2 regions of the Methylohalobius crimeensis 10Ki genome follow, and region 2 is predicted to be linked to the other one. Evidence: predicted binding sites of a transcription regulator. Region 2 holds the regulator's gene; the other holds the start of a gene.
The links. Region 2 encodes HrcA, which represses chaperone genes, less so after heat shock. Its sites were predicted from a motif close to TNTTAGCACTCNNNNNNNNNGAGTGCTAANA; they were not measured.

Region 1 (8,270 bases), on a different contig from region 2:
CGCCATGTGCGTCAACGATATCGTGGTGCAAGGGGCGGAGCCTTTGTTTTTTCTGGACTATTTCGCCACCGGTCACCTGGAGGTGGCTATCGCCGCAAAGGTCATCGAAGGCATCGCCGCGGGCTGCGAACAAGCCGGCTGCGCCTTGATCGGCGGCGAGACGGCGGAGATGCCCGGTTTTTATGCCGGGAGTGAATACGATTTGGCCGGTTTCAGCGTGGGGATTGTGGAAAAAGACCGTTTGATCGACGGCAGCCGAGTCCGCCCCGGGGACGTCTTGATCGGCCTGGCTTCATCGGGCCCGCACGCCAACGGTTTTTCCCTGATTCGAAAAATTCTGGAAGCCAAGCAAACCGACCTGACCCAATCCTTGGCCGGCAGACCGCTCGCCGACTGGTTGATGGAACCCACCCGCATCTACGTCAAGCCCCTTCTGGAACTCATGACGGAATGCGAGGTTCACGCCTTGGCCCATATCACCGGCGGCGGCATCAGCGAAAACCTGCCGCGGGCATTGCCGGAGGGCCTGGCCGCTGCGATCGACCTGGATGCGTGGACGTTACCGCCAATTTTCTCCTGGCTACAGCAACAGGGAAACATCACCCAAGAAGAAATGCTGCGCACTTTCAACTGCGGTATCGGAATGATCGTATGCGTGCCCTCCCATCAGGAGAAGAAGGCGCTCGATCAGCTCGCGCCGATGGAGGCCGCTACCCTGGGCAAGGTGGAACGACTGGCCGGCGAAGCACGGGTCCGATATATTCCTAGCCGATCATCTTAACGGCAAACTTGCGCCGCCCTGAAGGATGGATCATACTGCAATCGACTTTCACCATCCCGAGGAGGATTAGCGCCATGTTCGGAAAAATTATTGGAATCGCAACGATCGCCGGCCTGGGGTTGCTGGGCGGCTGTGCCACCCCCTACCCCACGGGCGTCGCTTTCACCGACACCAAACTGCCGATTCACGCCACTTCCCTCGGCGATCGGCCACACAAAACCGGGGTTGCAGAATGCACCAGCATCCTGAGCTTGGTCGCCACGGGCGACTGCAGTATCGAGGCGGCTAAACTCAACGGCGATATCACTAAAGTCCATCACGTGGATTGGGATGCCCACAATATCTTGGGGATTTACGGCAAGTACAAGGTGATGGTCTACGGCGAATAAGCCTCTCGTTGTCAGACCAACAGCCCTGCTTACCGCCGCATTGAAAAATCCTTAAATTCCCCGGTCGCCGGCGCTTCGGTCGATTTCACATCGGTAACCTTAGCCGCCGGCGGCCCCTGCCGGCACCAGTCGAGTAATGGCTGCAAAGCCGCCTCTTCTCCTTCGGCCATGACCTCCACCCGGCCGTCGGGCAGGTTTCGGACCCAACCGGTCACGCCCAGCCGTTCGGCAACCTCCACCGTGGCGGCACGATAGAACACGCCTTGGACTCGGCCCGATATGCGAATTTCCAAACGTTTGCGCATTTTTCGTCTCCTCGAAAGCAAAAAGGCCCCGCTCGATCGAGCGGGGCCTTTGCGTACTTAGCGGATTGGGAGCGATGATTACATCATGCCGCCCATGCCGCCCATGCCGCCCATGTCTCCGCCCGGCATGGCCGGACCAGCGGATTCATCCTTGGGCTCTTCCGCCACCATGGCTTCGGTGGTGATCATCAAGCCCGCCACGGAAGAAGCGTTCTGCAACGCGGTCCGAGTCACCTTGGCAGGGTCGATAATCCCCAGCTCGATCATGTCTCCGTACTCACCGGTCGAGGCATTGTAACCGAAGTTACCGTCCCCTTCCGCGACTTTGTGATAAACGACCGAGCCTTCTTCGCCGGCGTTTTCGACGATCTGGCGCAGCGGCGCCTCCATTGCTGTCAAGGCAATGTTGATGCCTACGTCCTGATCGTGGTTGTCGCCCTTCAGTCCCTTGATCTTCTGCTGCACCCGGACCAGGGCCACGCCGCCGCCGGAAACGATGCCTTCTTCCACCGCCGCACGGGTGGCATGCAGGGCGTCTTCGACGCGCGCCTTCTTTTCCTTCATTTCCACTTCGGTGGCCGCGCCGACCTTGATCACCGCCACGCCGCCGGCCAGCTTGGCCAAGCGTTCCTGCAGCTTTTCACGATCGTAGTCGGAAGTGGCGTCTTCCACCTGACCGCGGATTTGCTTGATCCGGGCTTCGATGTCTTCCTTGCCGCCGGCCCCGTCGATAATGGTGGTATCTTCCTTGGTCACCGCCACTTTCTTGGCGGATCCCAATTGATCCAAGGTGGCTTTTTCCAAGCTCATGCCCAGTTCTTCGGAGATGACGGTACCGCCGGTGAGAACGGCGATATCTTCCAGCATCGCCTTGCGGCGGTCGCCGAAGCCGGGCGCCTTCACCGCACAAGCCTTGAGGATGCCGCGCATGTTGTTCACCACCAGGGTGGCCAAAGCTTCGCCTTCCACGTCCTCGGCGATGATCAGCAACGGACGGCTGGCTTTCGCCGCTTGCTCCAACACGGGCAACAGTTCACGGATGTTGGAAATCTTTTTGTCGTGGATGAGGATGAGCGGATTTTCCATTTCCGCACTCATGTTTTCCTGATTGGTGGTGAAGTAAGCCGACAGATAGCCGCGATCGAACTGCATCCCTTCCACGACATCCAACTCATTGCGCAGACCGGAACCTTCCTCGACCGTGATCACGCCTTCCTTGCCCACTTTTTCCATCGCATCGGCGATGATCTTGCCGATTTCTTCGTCGCTATTGGCGGAAATGGTGCCCACCTGGGCGATGGATTTGCTGTCGGTGCAGGGCACGGACAGGGTTTGCAGTTCATCCACCGCTGCCTGCACGGCTTTGTCGATGCCGCGCTTCAGATCCATCGGGTTCATGCCGGCGGCAACTCCTTTCAAGCCTTCGTTGAGAATGGCCTGGGCGAGAACGGTCGCGGTGGTGGTGCCGTCGCCGGCGGTATCGGAAGTCTGGGACGCGACTTCCTTGACCATCTGGGCGCCCATGTTTTCGAACTTGTCGCTCAGTTCGATTTCCTTGGCCACGGACACGCCGTCCTTGGTGACGGTAGGTGCGCCGAAGCTTTTTTCCAGAACCACGTTGCGGCCTTTGGGGCCCAAAGTCACTTTAACCGCCTTGGCCAGCAGATTGACTCCATGGACCATCTTGTGACGAGCGTCATCACCGAATTTGATTTCTTTCGCTGCCATTTCTATATCCCTCGTTCTTTAGCAAATTTTCAAGAATGCCTGACTCGACGTTTCAGCCTTCGAGAACGGCCATGATGTCGTCTTCGCGCATGACCAGAAGCTCCTCGTCGTCGACGGTCACTTCCGTGCCGGCATACTTGCCGAACAACACTTTGTCCCCCACCTTTACATCCAGGGAGCGCACATCACCGTTTTCCAGTATTTTGCCGTTCCCCACGGCCAGCACTTCACCCTCGATCGGTTTCTCCTTCGCGGTGTCGGGAATTACAATACCGCCGGGCGAAGTTTTTTCTTCTTCCAGACGCTTGACGATGACACGATCGTGCAAGGGACGTAGTTTCATGGGCTTTCTCCTTAACGTTGGGTTAAAGCTCGTTAATACGACTGCTCTGTTAGCACTCAAAGAACTCGAGTGCTAATAATAGTGGCATTTTTACTGCTGTCAAGCCATTTTTGTTGAAAATCCGTGGTTTTCTAAAGACGCATGAACGACGAACTGCTTTTACGCTACAGCCGCCAAATCCTTCTTCCTCAGATCGACATATGGGGGCAGGAAAGATTAATTCAAGCCCGGGCGCTCATCGTCGGGGCGGGCGGCCTGGGATGTCCCGCCGCGATGTATTTGGCCGCCGCCGGCGTCGGCCACCTGACCATTGCCGATCACGACCAAGTCGAACTCTCCAATCTGCAGCGTCAGATCGCCCATCACACCGGCGACATCGGCAAGCCGAAAGCGACCTCGGCCCGCGAAACCCTGCTCGCCCTCAACCCCCATACCCGGGTAGACGCGATTTGCGAGCGGCTGCAAGGAGAAAAACTCCAAGCGCAAGTGGACCAAGCCGATCTGGTTTTGGATTGCAGCGACAACTTCGCCACCCGTTTCGAGGTCAATCGGGCCTGCGTGACCGCCCGCACGCCGCTGATTTCCGGCGCCGCGATCCGCTTCGAAGGACAGGTGGCGATTTTCGACCCGCGCCGCGCCGATAGCCCCTGTTATAACTGCCTCTATCCGGATCGGGGCGAATTGGCCGAGCGCTGCACCGAAGCCGGGGTGATCGCTCCTTTGACCGGCATCGTCGGCAGCATTCAAGCCCTGGAAGCGATCAAGGTCCTCCTGGAGATCGGGCGCTCCCTCACCGGTCGCCTGCTGCTGCTGGACGGGCTGACCATGGAATGGAACTGCCTCACCCTCGCCCGCCATCCGGACTGCCCCACCTGCGGCCAGTAGGGGCGACCGGCCGGTCGCCCCTACGCCGGTCGCCCCCTACCAGGACATCTTCCTATTTGCCTTCCCTTACAGGCGGTGTATACTGCCAATCTCGGTAAACGAGAATCGTGTCAGGAGGTACGCAATATGAAATGGGAAAAACCCACTTACAACGATTTGCGCTTCGGTTTTGAAGTCACCATGTACATCTACAACCGTTAAGCCATTCGCTTTAGAATGAACGCAGGGGGTTTCTTCGGGAAACCCCTTGTTGTTTCCGGGCCTGAAAGACAGCAACGCATCGCTTATGTTGATTCGAGTTTTGGGATCCGGCGCCGGCGGCGGATTCCCCCAATGGAACTGTAATTGCGGCAACTGCCGGCGCCTCCGCCGCGGAGAAATCAACGCCCAACCCCGTACCCAATCCTCCATTGCCGTCAGCAGCGACGGCACGAAATGGGTGTTGTTCAACGCCTCGCCGGACATCCGTTTTCAATTGGAAGCCAACCCCCCGCTTCAACCCAAGGAGGGGGTGCGCGATACCGGCATCGGCGCCGTTGTCCTGATCGACGCCCAAATCGACCATACCACCGGCCTGCTCATTTTGCGGGAAAGCAACCGACCGCTGGAGCTGTATTGCGCCGATCCGGTTTACGAGGATCTGACTTCCGGTTTTCCGGTCCTCACCATGCTCGAGCACTACTGCGGCGTCAATCGCCATCCCGTCCCCTTGGACGGAAGGGCTTTCCGGATTCCGGGCTTCCCGGATCTCCAGTTTTCCGGCCATGCGCTCAAAAGCAAGGCGCCACCCTATTCCCCCCATCGCAATGACCCCTATCCGGGCGACAATATCGGCGTCGTGGTGGAGGAAATCTCCACCGGCCGGAAGCTCTACTACGCCCCCGGCCTGGGAGAAATCGAACCCCATGTGTTCGAGGCCATGCAGCAGGTCGATTGCCTGCTGGTGGACGGGACGTTCTGGACCGACGATGAGATGGCCCAGGTGGGAAGCCCCAAAAAAGCGCGCGAGATCGGTCACCTGCCGCAGTCGGACACCGGCGGAATGATCGAGGTACTCGACCGGGTTCCGGAAAAAACCCGCAAAATTTTGATCCATATCAACAATACCAATCCGATTCTGGACGAAGATTCCCCGCAGCGCCGGCGACTCATTGATGCGGGCATCGAAGTGGCCTATGACAGCATGGAGATTGAGCTATGAGTAATTCGCAGCAACCTTGGCCGCGGGAGGAATTCGAAGCCCGCTTGCGGGAAAAGGGCAAGTATTACCATATCCAGCATCCTTATCACGTCCTCATGGCCGAAGGAAAGTTGGATCAAGCACAGATTCGCGGCTGGGTACTGAACCGGTTCTACTATCAAGTGATGATCCCCCGCAAAGACGCCGCCATTCTCGCCAACTGCCCGGAGCGGGAAATCCGCCGCGAATGGATGCAGCGGATTCTCGATCACGAGGGATACGGCGACGATCCCGGCGGCATCGAGGCCTGGATTCAACTGGGCGTGGCCTGCGGCCTCAGCCGGGAAGCGATCACCTCCCTCGAGCATGTCCTGCCCGGCGTCCGGTTCGCGGTGGAGGCTTATTTCAACTTCGCCCGCACCGCACCTTGGCAAGAAGCGGTCTGCTCGTCGCTGACCGAACTGTTCGCGCCCACCATTCACAAGCAGCGCCTGGCGGGTTGGCCGGAATTATATCCCTGGATCAAGCCGGAAGGATTGACCTATTTCCAAAAACGGGTCAGCCAGGCACGCCGCGACGTGGAGCACGGCTTGGCGTTCACCTTGGACTATTTCGGGCAAACCCGAAATCTGCAAGAACGCGCCCTGGAGATTCTCCAATTCAAACTCGACGTCCTCTGGACCATGCTCGACGCCATGCATTTGGCCTACATCGACCGTAAACCGCCCTACTTCAATATCCAATGACCCTCCATCCCGATAGCCGCTTGCGCTTCTCCCCGCTGCATCGCCTGCAGTGGGAAGAAGCCCAGCAACGATACGTGATCCTCTATCCGGAAGGGCTGGTGGAACTCAACGCGACATCGGCGGAAATCCTGAAACTGTGCGACGGCGAACACACCTTGAACACCATCGTCGCCGAATTGGAGCAAACCTACCAGACCGATGGTCTAATGGACGACATTCGCGAATTTCTGGAGATTGCCCTTGAAAACGGTTGGATCCAAACCCCCCATTAGTCCGCCCCGCTGGCTGCTGGCGGAACTCACCTACGCCTGCCCCCTGCAATGCCCTTATTGTTCCAATCCGGTCGATTTCGCCCGTTATAACAATGAACTGGACACGGCGGATTGGCTCCGGGTGCTCACGCAAGCCCGCCGGATGGGCGCGGTTCAATTGGGATTTTCCGGCGGCGAGCCGCTCACCCGACCAGACCTGCCCGAGCTCGTGGCCCACGCCCGGGGGCTGGGCTATTACTCCAACCTGATCACTTCCGGCTACGGCTTGACCGAAGCCAAGATCGTTCAGCTCAAGGAAGCCGGCCTCGATCACATTCAAGTCAGCATCCAGGCCTCGGAAAAGGATTTGAGCGATTTCATCGCCGGCACCGAAAGCTACGAGCACAAGAAAGAGGTCGCCCATCTGGTCAAGAAGCACGGCTACCCCATGGTGCTATGCGTGGTGATTCATCGCCACAACATCGATCAAATGGAAGACATCTTGAACATGGCCGTGGAATTGGGCGCCGATTACCTGGAGTTGGCCAATACCCAGTATTACGGCTGGGCCCACTTGAACCGCCCCCAATTGATGCCTTCCCGGGCTCAATTCGAGCGCGCCGAGGCCGTCGCCCGCCGCTACCGGGAAAGGCTCAAGGGCCGAATGAAGATCTACTACGTAATTCCGGATTTCTACGAAGACCGACCCAAGGCGTGCATGAACGGCTGGGGGACCACCTTTTTGACCATCGCGCCGGACGGTGCCGCCCTGCCTTGTCACGCGGCGCGGGAATTGCCCATCGACGAGGATCAATTCCCCAACGTGCGCGAGTACAGCATCCAGGAGATCTGGGAGGAATCGCAAATTTTCAACCGCTTCCGAGGTTTCGACTGGATGCCCGAACCCTGCCGCTCCTGCGACGAAAAAACCAAGGATTACGGCGGCTGCCGCTGTCAGGCCTATCTACTCACCGGAGACATGAACGCCACCGATCCGGTGTGCAGCAAGTCCCCGCGCCACAGCGTGGTCGAACGGGCGATCGCCGAAGCGGAATCGCTTTCGGAACAACCGCTGGTTTTCCGCAACTCGAAAAATTCGCGCCGTCGATTCATCAAGTAGCGCCCAACAGCCGGTCGCCCACCTCCGCCTGAACCTGTCCGTCGGCTCCGTAACCGACCCGTTGCCGCCGCTGTCCGAAAACCAGCTCCAGAGACTTGCGGTTGTACTCTTGCAACAAGGCGATGGTGGCGCCGTTGGATTCATTCAACTCCCGGCAACGCCGGGCGAGATGACGGATCTCTGCCCAAACCGCCTGGATTTCGGCTGGACCGGTGGACGTCAAATCCGCCAACCAGTCCGGAATAATATCCTTGCTGGCCGGCAGTCCGGTCAAACGCTCCCATAAGTCGTCAACCCGAGCGAGACTGGCCGTCTTTTCCGCGGTCGATTCGAGAACCTTCTCCCACTGCCGGTCCCGGAGCACCGCTCGCTCCCGGATTAAAACCGCATACAAGTGGCGCGTTTCGGCTTCCAACTCCTGCAACGCCTCCACGGAAGCCGGGTGAAGTTCATTCATCTCCCTGCTCCTCCACAGACAAGCGCCGCTCCATCTCAATCATCTTTTCAGCAATATGCTCGGCATCGATTTCATACGTACCCGC
Region 2 (8,270 bases):
CTGTGTTCCACCGCCTCCAGCCAGGGAGCGAAATCTCCTTCCGGATGGGGCCAGGCCAGCAGGACGAAGGACTGCGGCGCCCATTCCGGGGGCAGGGTTAGCGGGTCCATTGCAGCATTTCCTCCGCGTGGGCCAAGGTTTGGTCGGTGATTGTCAGTCCTCCCAGCATGCGGGCGATTTCTTGCTGCCGGCTATCCGAATCCAAGGGGTGTACTCGCGTTTCCACGCCGACGTGATCGCTGTCGGCTTCCGGTTCCGGTTGGGCCTTGCTGACCAGGTAATGATGGTGAGCCTGGGCGGCCACTTGGGGCAGATGGGTGACGCACAACACCTGCCGGTTTCCCCCCAGTTCCCGCAGGCGGCGGCCGACGATCTCGGCGACGCCGCCGCCGATCCCGGTGTCCACCTCGTCGAAGATCAGGGTCGGGACCGAACGGGCTTCGCTACAGGCCACCTGAATGGCCAGGCTGAGGCGCGACAATTCACCGCCCGAGGCGACTTTCGCCAAAGGCTTGGGAGGCATGCCGGGGTTGGTGGCCACCCGAAATTCCACCCGGTCCAATCCTTCGGGGCGGGGATCGGAAGCGGTTTCGGTTTGGAGGTCGATGGCAAATTTCCCATGGGGCATTCCCAGTTCGCGAATCAGTTCGGTGATGCGTGCGGCCAGGCCCTCGGCGCAGTCGCGCCGGCGCGTGCTCAACCGGGAGGCCTGCTCCCGATAGGCGGCTTCCAGTGATTCCAGGCGCTGTTCCGATTCGGCGATGCGGATTTCCTGGTGGGTCAGGCCGTCCAGTTCCGTGCGCATTTCCGCCAGCCGCTCGGGTAAGGCTTCCGGGGCGAGCCGATGTTTTCGGGCCAGGTCGTGGAGACCGGTCAACTGCTCTTCCAGGCGCATCAAGCGATCGGGGTCGGACTCCAAGTCCTCCAGGCGTTGGCGGAGCAGATGGCCGGCTTCTTCCAGCTGAATTTGGGCGCTCCGCACCAATTCCGCGGTTTCTTGAAATTCGGGCGCCAACTCCAGAAGAGATTCGAGCTCTCTAGCCGCCTGGTCGATACGGTCGGACACCGAGGCGTCGTCCTCATACAAAAGATGCAATTGACTTTGCGCGGAGGCCAAGATCTTGTCCAGATTACTGAGCCGAGTATGTTCTTCGATGAGGGCGTCGAAGTCCAGTTCCTCGATGGCGGCCGCTTCCAGTTCCTGAATCTGGAAGCGCAGAAATTCCTCCCTGAGGGATCGATCTCCCACGTCTTGGCGCAGGCGCATCAAATGCTCGCGGGTGGCGCGCCAGTCCCGATAAAGGCCGGTGAGTTCGGTCAGCAGGGAGTCGTTGCCGGCGTGGGCGTCGAGCAGCTGGCGCTGGGCGGAAGGTTGGCGCAAGCGCAAGTGGGCGTGTTGGCCGTGAATCTCCACCAAGTGCTGGCCCAGGTTCTGCAAGGCTTCGAGACCGACCGGGCGGTCGTTGATGAAAGCCCGGTTGCGCTTTTTGGCCGCCACGCTGCGACGAATCAGGCAATCGGGGCCGTCTCCCAGATCGTTGTCGACAAGCCATTGACGGGCCGTCGGGGCCTGTTCCAAGTCGAATTCCAGAACGATTTCCGCTTTGTCGGCGCCGCTGCGCACCAGGTCGGCGGCGGCGCGCCCGCCCAATCCCAGATCGAGGGCGGTGAGGAGAATGGATTTTCCCGCCCCGGTTTCGCCGGTCAAGGCGGTAAAGCCGGGAAACCAGTCCAGATTCAGTCGTTTAACGACCGCAAAATTGTGGATGCTCAAAGCTGTCAGCATCGTTTAGGTCCGTTGCTGCTCCAGTTCAATTTGACCCGTAAAATCTCGAAAAAATCGTAATCGACCGGGTGCAGTAGCTTCAGCGGTTGATCCGCTTTGCGGATGCGAATGTGATCGTCGAAGCGGACTTCGGGAATCGAAACCGTGTCGCAAGAAACTTCGGCGCGCATGTCCTTGGCCGCGCCGAAAGCGATTTCCACTTCGCTACCGCCGGCGATGACGATGGGTCGATTGGTCAGGGTGTGGGGGTTGATCGGAACCAGCTCGATGGCATCGAGGGTCGGATAGAGAATCGGTCCCCCTCCGGATAAGGCGTAAGCGGTGGAGCCGGTGGGGGTGGAAACGATCAAACCGTCGGCGCGCTGGGAGTTGAGGAAACGGCCGTCGATGTGGGTGATGATTTCGATCATGCAAGGGGTGATCCAACGGTGGACCACCACCTCGTTGACCGCCAGTTCCTCGCGAACGATGCCGCCTTCCCGGACGATTTGAGCGCGGAGTAGGGGCCGCTCTTCCGCGCGGTAGTGACCGGCCAGCATGGCGTCCAGTTTCACCAGCGCTTGCTGGGGGGAAACGTCCACCAGGAAGCCGACCCGGCCGAGATTGACGCCGATCACCGGGGTGCCGAAGGGCGCCACGGAGCGGCCGGTATTGAGCAAAGTGCCGTCGCCTCCCACCGCGATCACCACGTCGCATTCCTTGCCCAGCATCTGGATCGGGCGGACCGTCTCCGACGGTGCGTCCAACAGTCGTTGGGCGACGTCCTCGAGGCGCAGCTCGAATCCGCGCCGGCGCAAATGTGCGTAGATGGCCTGCAAGGTATGGCCGACTTGTTCTACATTAGGTTTGGCGACGATGCCAATGGTGTGGAAGCATCCGCTCACGGAGTGAAACAATCGAATGACATAAATAAATTATATTAGGTGTTTCTTGACAATATATCTAGAGATTGCTAGCTTGGCACTCCCTTTAAAAGAGTGCTGATAACAGCAAAGATTGGCATGTCCCAGTTCCTGGAATTGACCGAACGATCCCAGCATTTGCTGAAAGTGCTGATCGAACGCTACATTGACGAAGGTCAGCCGGTGGGTTCCCGCACCTTGTCGCGGGGGGCGGGGCTGAACCTGAGTCCGGCGACGATTCGCAATATCATGGCGGATCTGGAGGAATTGGGCCTGATCGCTTCGCCCCATACCTCCGCCGGTCGGGTGCCCACGGTCAAGGGATATCGATTGTTCATCGATTCCCTGCTGACCGTCAAGCCCTTGGAGGCGGGGGTGACCCGGGAACTATGGAAAGGCTTCGAGTCCTTGGAGGAACCCCATGAGCTTTTGGGCGCGGCTTCCCGGCTGCTGGCCCAAGTCAGTCGCATGGCGGGGCTGGTGACCTTGCCGCGGCGCGGGCAGGTCGCTTTTCGGCACATCGAGTTTTTGCCGCTTTCCCAGGGGCGGGTATTGGTCGTTCTGGTGACCGATGACGACGAAGTCTATAATCGGGTCATTCGTCCGTCCCAGGCGTTTACGCCGTCCCAATTGCAGCAAGCGTCCAACTATCTCAACGCCCGGCTCGAGGGGAAGCGCCTGACCGAGCTGCGGGACGCGATCCGGCAGGAGGTGCAGCAGACCGAGAAGCGGATCAGCGAGGAGATCAAGTCGGTTTTGGAAGCGGCCGGCTCCCTGTTCATGAAGCCTGAGTCCCTGGAAGAAGATTATGTGTTGGCCGGCCAGACCAATCTGATGGACTTCACCGAACTGAGCGAGCAGGCGCGTCTGCGGAAATTGTTCGAAGCCTTCGACGAGAAGCGCGACTTGCTGCATCTGTTGGATCAATGCATCGAAGCGGAAGGGGTGCAAATTTTCATCGGCGAGGAATCGGGTTATTGGCCCTTCGAGCAATGCAGTCTGGTGACCCGAAGTTACGAGGTGGAAGGCCGGGTGCTGGGGGTGCTGGGGGTGATCGGTCCGACCCGGATGCGCTACGAAAGCGTCATCCCGCTGGTGGATATTACCGCCAAATTGCTCAGCACGGCCTTGAATCAGAAACTGGCGTCCCCATCTTAACTAACATCCCCAGATGGGTGGAGTGAATCGACGCATCGGTAGGACGACTCCCGGTTCGTCCAGCGTCGCGGACATCGCGCGTGAATCCATCATGACTGAGCGGTGGGTTGCGGCTGACGCCTCCATCCGTCTTAACCGGAGATATTATTGCCAGTTTTCGGAGAACAGATAAGCGGAGAGGCTATGACCGAGGAAAATAAAGATTCCCAGGAAGAAACCACGGCGCAGACCGAGGCGGTGGAGGCTGAGGCGGCCGAAACCCAGGAATCGCCGGAGGTTCTGCTGCAAAAGCTGAGCGAGGCGGAACGTCAGGCGGAGGAAAATTGGGACAAACTTTTGCGCGCCCAGGCCGAGCTGGAAAACCTCCATCGGCGGATGGAGCGCGAACTCAAAAATTCGCAGAAGTACGCGATCGAGAAATTCGCCCAGGAGCTTTTGTCGGTGGCCGACAGCCTGGAGCTGGGGTTGCAGGCGGCGGGGGAAACCGACGAGCTGGAAAAGATTCGCGAAGGGGTCGAATTGACCCTCAAGCAGCTGCTGACGGTATTCGATCGCTTCCAGATCAAGGTAATCGAGCCGCTGGGCGAGAAATTCGACCCGGAATACCATCAGGCGATGACCACCGAAGACATCGAAGGGGTCGAGCCCGATACCGTGGTCAAGGTATTCCAAAAGGGCTATACCTTGAACGACCGGCTCATTCGTCCCGCCCTGGTGGTGGTGGCCAAGCCATCCGCCGAAGCGCAGCCGCGTATCGACGAGGAAGCTTGAAAATCGAAAGCTTGGCCCCATTTATCACTCAAGCGGGCGAACATGAATAACAGTAGGAGATTAAGCCAATGGCAAAAATTTTAGGTATCGATTTAGGTACGACCAACTCGTGCATGGCGATTCTGGAGGGCGGCAAGCCCAGGGTGATCGAAAACGCGGAAGGCACTCGGACCACGCCGTCGATCGTCGCTTTCACCAAGGAAGGCGAGGTGCTGGTGGGGAATCCGGCCAAGCGGCAGGCGATCACCAACCCGCAGAACACCCTGTTCGCCATCAAACGTCTGATCGGGCGTAAGCACGAGGATGCGGTGGTGAAAAAGGACGTCGACATGGTGCCCTATAAAATCGTCTCGGCACCCAACGGCGATGCCTGGGTGGATGTGCCCGCCCTGGACAAGAAAATGGCGCCGCCGGAAATTTCCGCGCGCGTTCTGCGCAAATTGAAGGAGGACGCCGAGGCTTATTTGGGGGAAGAAATCAAGGAAGCGGTCATCACCGTGCCGGCGTATTTCAACGACTCCCAGCGTCAGGCCACCAAGGACGCCGGCCGCATCGCCGGGCTGGAAGTGAAACGGATCATCAACGAGCCCACCGCCGCGGCTTTGGCTTTCGGTCTGGACCGGCAGCAGGGCGACCGCAAGGTTGCGGTGTACGACCTGGGTGGCGGCACCTTCGATATCTCCATCATCGAAATGGCCGATGTGGAGGGCGAGCGTCAATTCGAGGTCCTGTCCACCAACGGCGATACTTTCCTCGGGGGGGAAGATTTCGACAAGCGGGTCATCGATTATCTGGTGGATGAGTTCAAAAAAGACGCCGGCATCGATCTCCACAACGATCCCCTGGCATTGCAGCGTTTGAAGGAGGCCGCCGAGAAGGCCAAGATCGAGCTTTCCTCCACCCAGCAGACCGAAGTCAATCTGCCCTATATCACCGCCGACGCCTCGGGTCCCAAGCACTTGAACGTGAAACTCACCCGGGCCAAGCTGGAAGCCTTGACCGAAGATCTGGTGGAAAAGACCCGGCAGCCGTGCGAAATCGCCTTGAAGGACGCCGGCCTGTCGCCGTCGGAAATTGACGATGTCATCCTCGTAGGCGGTCAAACCCGGATGCCCAAGGTGCAGGAGTTCGTCAAGCAGGTCTTCGGCAAGGACCCCCGCAAAGACGTCAACCCGGACGAGGCCGTCGCTCTCGGGGCCGCGATCCAGGCCGGTGTGCTGGGCGGCGACGTGAAAGACGTGCTGCTCCTCGACGTCACTCCGCTCTCCCTGGGGATCGAAACCCTGGGCGGCGTGATGACCAAGCTGATCGAGAAGAATACCACCATTCCCACCAAGGCGAATCAAGTGTTCTCCACCGCCGAGGACAATCAGACCGCGGTGACGGTTCATGTCCTGCAAGGGGAACGCGAAATGGCCAAGGACAACAAGTCCCTGGGCAAATTCGATTTGGCCGGGATTCCGCCGGCACCGCGCGGTGTGCCGCAAATCGAGGTGATCTTCGACATCGACGCCAACGGGATTCTCAACGTGTCGGCCAAGGATAAAGCGACCGGCACGGAGCAGTCGATCGTGATCCGGGCCGCCAGCGGCTTGACCGACGAGGAAATCGAGCGGATGGTCCGCGACGCCGAAGTACACGCCGAGGAGGACCGGAAGTTCAAGGAATTCGTGACCGCGCGCAACGAAGCCGACGCCCTCATCCACGGCACGCGCAAGAGCCTGGAGGAATTGGGCGACAAGGTGCCGGCCGCGGAAAAGGAATCAATCGAATCGGCGATCCAGGATCTGGAAGAAGCCATGAAGGGCGACGACAAGGACGCCATCGAGGCGAAAAGCCGGCACTTGGCGGAATTGTCCGGTAAACTGGCGCAACAGATGTACGGTGCGGCCGGCGGTGGCGAGGAAGCCGCGGGCGGTGCGGCCGGCGCCGGTGAGTCCGCCTCCCGCCCCGAAGGCGAGGAAGTGGTGGATGCCGAGTTCGAAGAAGTCAAAGACGATAAGAAATGATGATCGTCGAAGACTGGAACACGGACCGATTGGGTTGAAATATAGAAAAATGCCGCCGGCGTGAAGTCGGCGGCACCTTTATGTCTATGGCAGAAGATTATTACACGATATTAGGTCTTTCCCGCAACGCCAGCGAGACGGAGATCAAGCGTGCGTTCCGCAAGCTGGCGATGAAATATCATCCGGACCGCAATCAGGACAATCCCGAGGCCGAAGAGCGCTTCAAACAGGTTAAAGAGGCCTATGACGTGCTCAGCGACCCGCAAAAGCGGGCCGCCTATGATCAGTTCGGTCACGCCGGGGTGCATGGGGCCACCCAGGGAGGCGGATTCAGCGCCGAGTCGTTCAGCGATATTTTCGGCGAAGTATTCGAGGATTTATTCGGCATGGGCGGCGCCCGGGGGCGCGGTGGCCGCGGACGGGTCCGGCGCGGCGCGGATCTCCGCTATACCTTGGAGCTGACCCTCGAAGAGGCGGTTGCCGGCACCGACACCCAGATCCAAATCCCCACCTTCGTGTCCTGCGAGGAATGCGGCGGCAGCGGTGCCCGACCCGGGAGCAAGCCGTCTCCTTGTTCCCTTTGCCAAGGCCAAGGCGTGGTGCGGATGCAGCAAGGATTTTTCTCCATTCAGCAGACTTGCCCCCAGTGCCAGGGAAGCGGCCAGGAAAACCGCGATCCCTGTCCCAAATGCCGCGGTCAGGGGCGCGTTCAACGGACCAAGTCGCTTTCGGTCAAGATCCCGGCAGGAGTGGACAGCGGCGACCGCATTCGTTTGGCGGGAGAAGGCGAGATGGGCGAGCAGGGAGGGCCTCCCGGGGATCTTTACGTGGAGGTTCGGGTCAAGGAGCATCCCATTTTCAGCCGGGAAGGCAACGATCTTCGCTGCGAAGTGCCCATCAGTTTCACCACCGCCGCCCTGGGGGGCGAGCTGGAAGTGCCGACCCTGGACAGCAAATTGCTCCTCAAAATCCCGCCGGAAACCCAAACCGGACGCATGTTCCGCTTGCGGGGCAAGGGGGTGAAATCGGTTCGCGGCGGCTCGATCGGCGATTTGATCTGTCGGGTCCGGGTGGAGACGCCGGTGCGCCTGACCAAGGAACAGATCGAGTTGCTCAAGCAACTGGACGAATCGCTCCAGGGCGGGGGAAGCCATCACAGCCCCCAAGCCCATGGCTGGTTCGACGGGGTGAAGCAGTTCTTCGAAAAACTCACACCGGGTAAAGGACATTGACTATGACGCGTATCGCCATTCCCGGCGCCGCCGGACGCATGGGCAGGATTTTGATTCAAGCGGTGGCCGCCGCCGATGACATGGAGTTGACCGCCGCCACCGCCCGTTCCGGATCCGAGTTGCTGGGTCGGGATGCGGGGGAATTGGCCGGCGTCGGAACGTTGGGCGTGCCGATCCGGCCCAGTTTGGAGGAGTGCGAGGATTTCGACGTGCTGATCGATTTCACCTTGCCCGAGTCGTGTCAAGGCTTCGTCGAGTATTGCCGTTCGCACGGCAAGCGGCTGGTGATCGGCACCACCGGTCTGAGCTCCCGGGATCGGGCGGCGATCGATGCGGCGGCGAACACGATTCCCATCGTATTCGCGCCCAACATGAGCGTGGGAGTCAATTTGGCCCTCCGCTTGCTGGAGAC

Region 1: the regulator HrcA is predicted to act here: its motif matches at 3,594-3,624, upstream of groES (co-chaperone GroES).

Annotation. Positions count from the first base shown of each region.
Region 1 covers NZ_ATXB01000001.1:2,676,031-2,684,300, forward strand. The annotation lists gene purM (phosphoribosylformylglycinamidine cyclo-ligase) at 1-781, shown strand, start outside; gene H035_RS0113100 (TRL-like family protein) at 856-1,170, shown strand; gene H035_RS0113105 (acylphosphatase) at 1,200-1,475, opposite strand; gene groL (chaperonin GroEL) at 1,554-3,203, opposite strand; gene groES (co-chaperone GroES) at 3,256-3,546, opposite strand; gene H035_RS0113120 (HesA/MoeB/ThiF family protein) at 3,688-4,431, shown strand; gene pqqA (pyrroloquinoline quinone precursor peptide PqqA) at 4,558-4,632, shown strand; gene pqqB (pyrroloquinoline quinone biosynthesis protein PqqB) at 4,718-5,632, shown strand; gene pqqC (pyrroloquinoline-quinone synthase PqqC) at 5,629-6,357, shown strand; gene pqqD (pyrroloquinoline quinone biosynthesis peptide chaperone PqqD) at 6,354-6,629, shown strand; gene pqqE (pyrroloquinoline quinone biosynthesis protein PqqE) at 6,598-7,728, shown strand; gene H035_RS0113145 (flagella synthesis protein FlgN) at 7,721-8,185, opposite strand; gene flgM (flagellar biosynthesis anti-sigma factor FlgM) at 8,178-8,270, opposite strand, start outside.
Region 2 covers NZ_ATXB01000002.1:446,977-455,246, reverse strand. The annotation lists gene H035_RS20245 (agmatine deiminase family protein) at 1-110, opposite strand, end outside; gene recN (DNA repair protein RecN) at 98-1,786, opposite strand; gene H035_RS0115855 (NAD(+) kinase) at 1,780-2,670, opposite strand; gene hrcA (heat-inducible transcriptional repressor HrcA) at 2,788-3,846, shown strand; gene grpE (nucleotide exchange factor GrpE) at 4,030-4,617, shown strand; gene dnaK (molecular chaperone DnaK) at 4,686-6,626, shown strand; gene dnaJ (molecular chaperone DnaJ) at 6,713-7,858, shown strand; gene dapB (4-hydroxy-tetrahydrodipicolinate reductase) at 7,861-8,270, shown strand, end outside.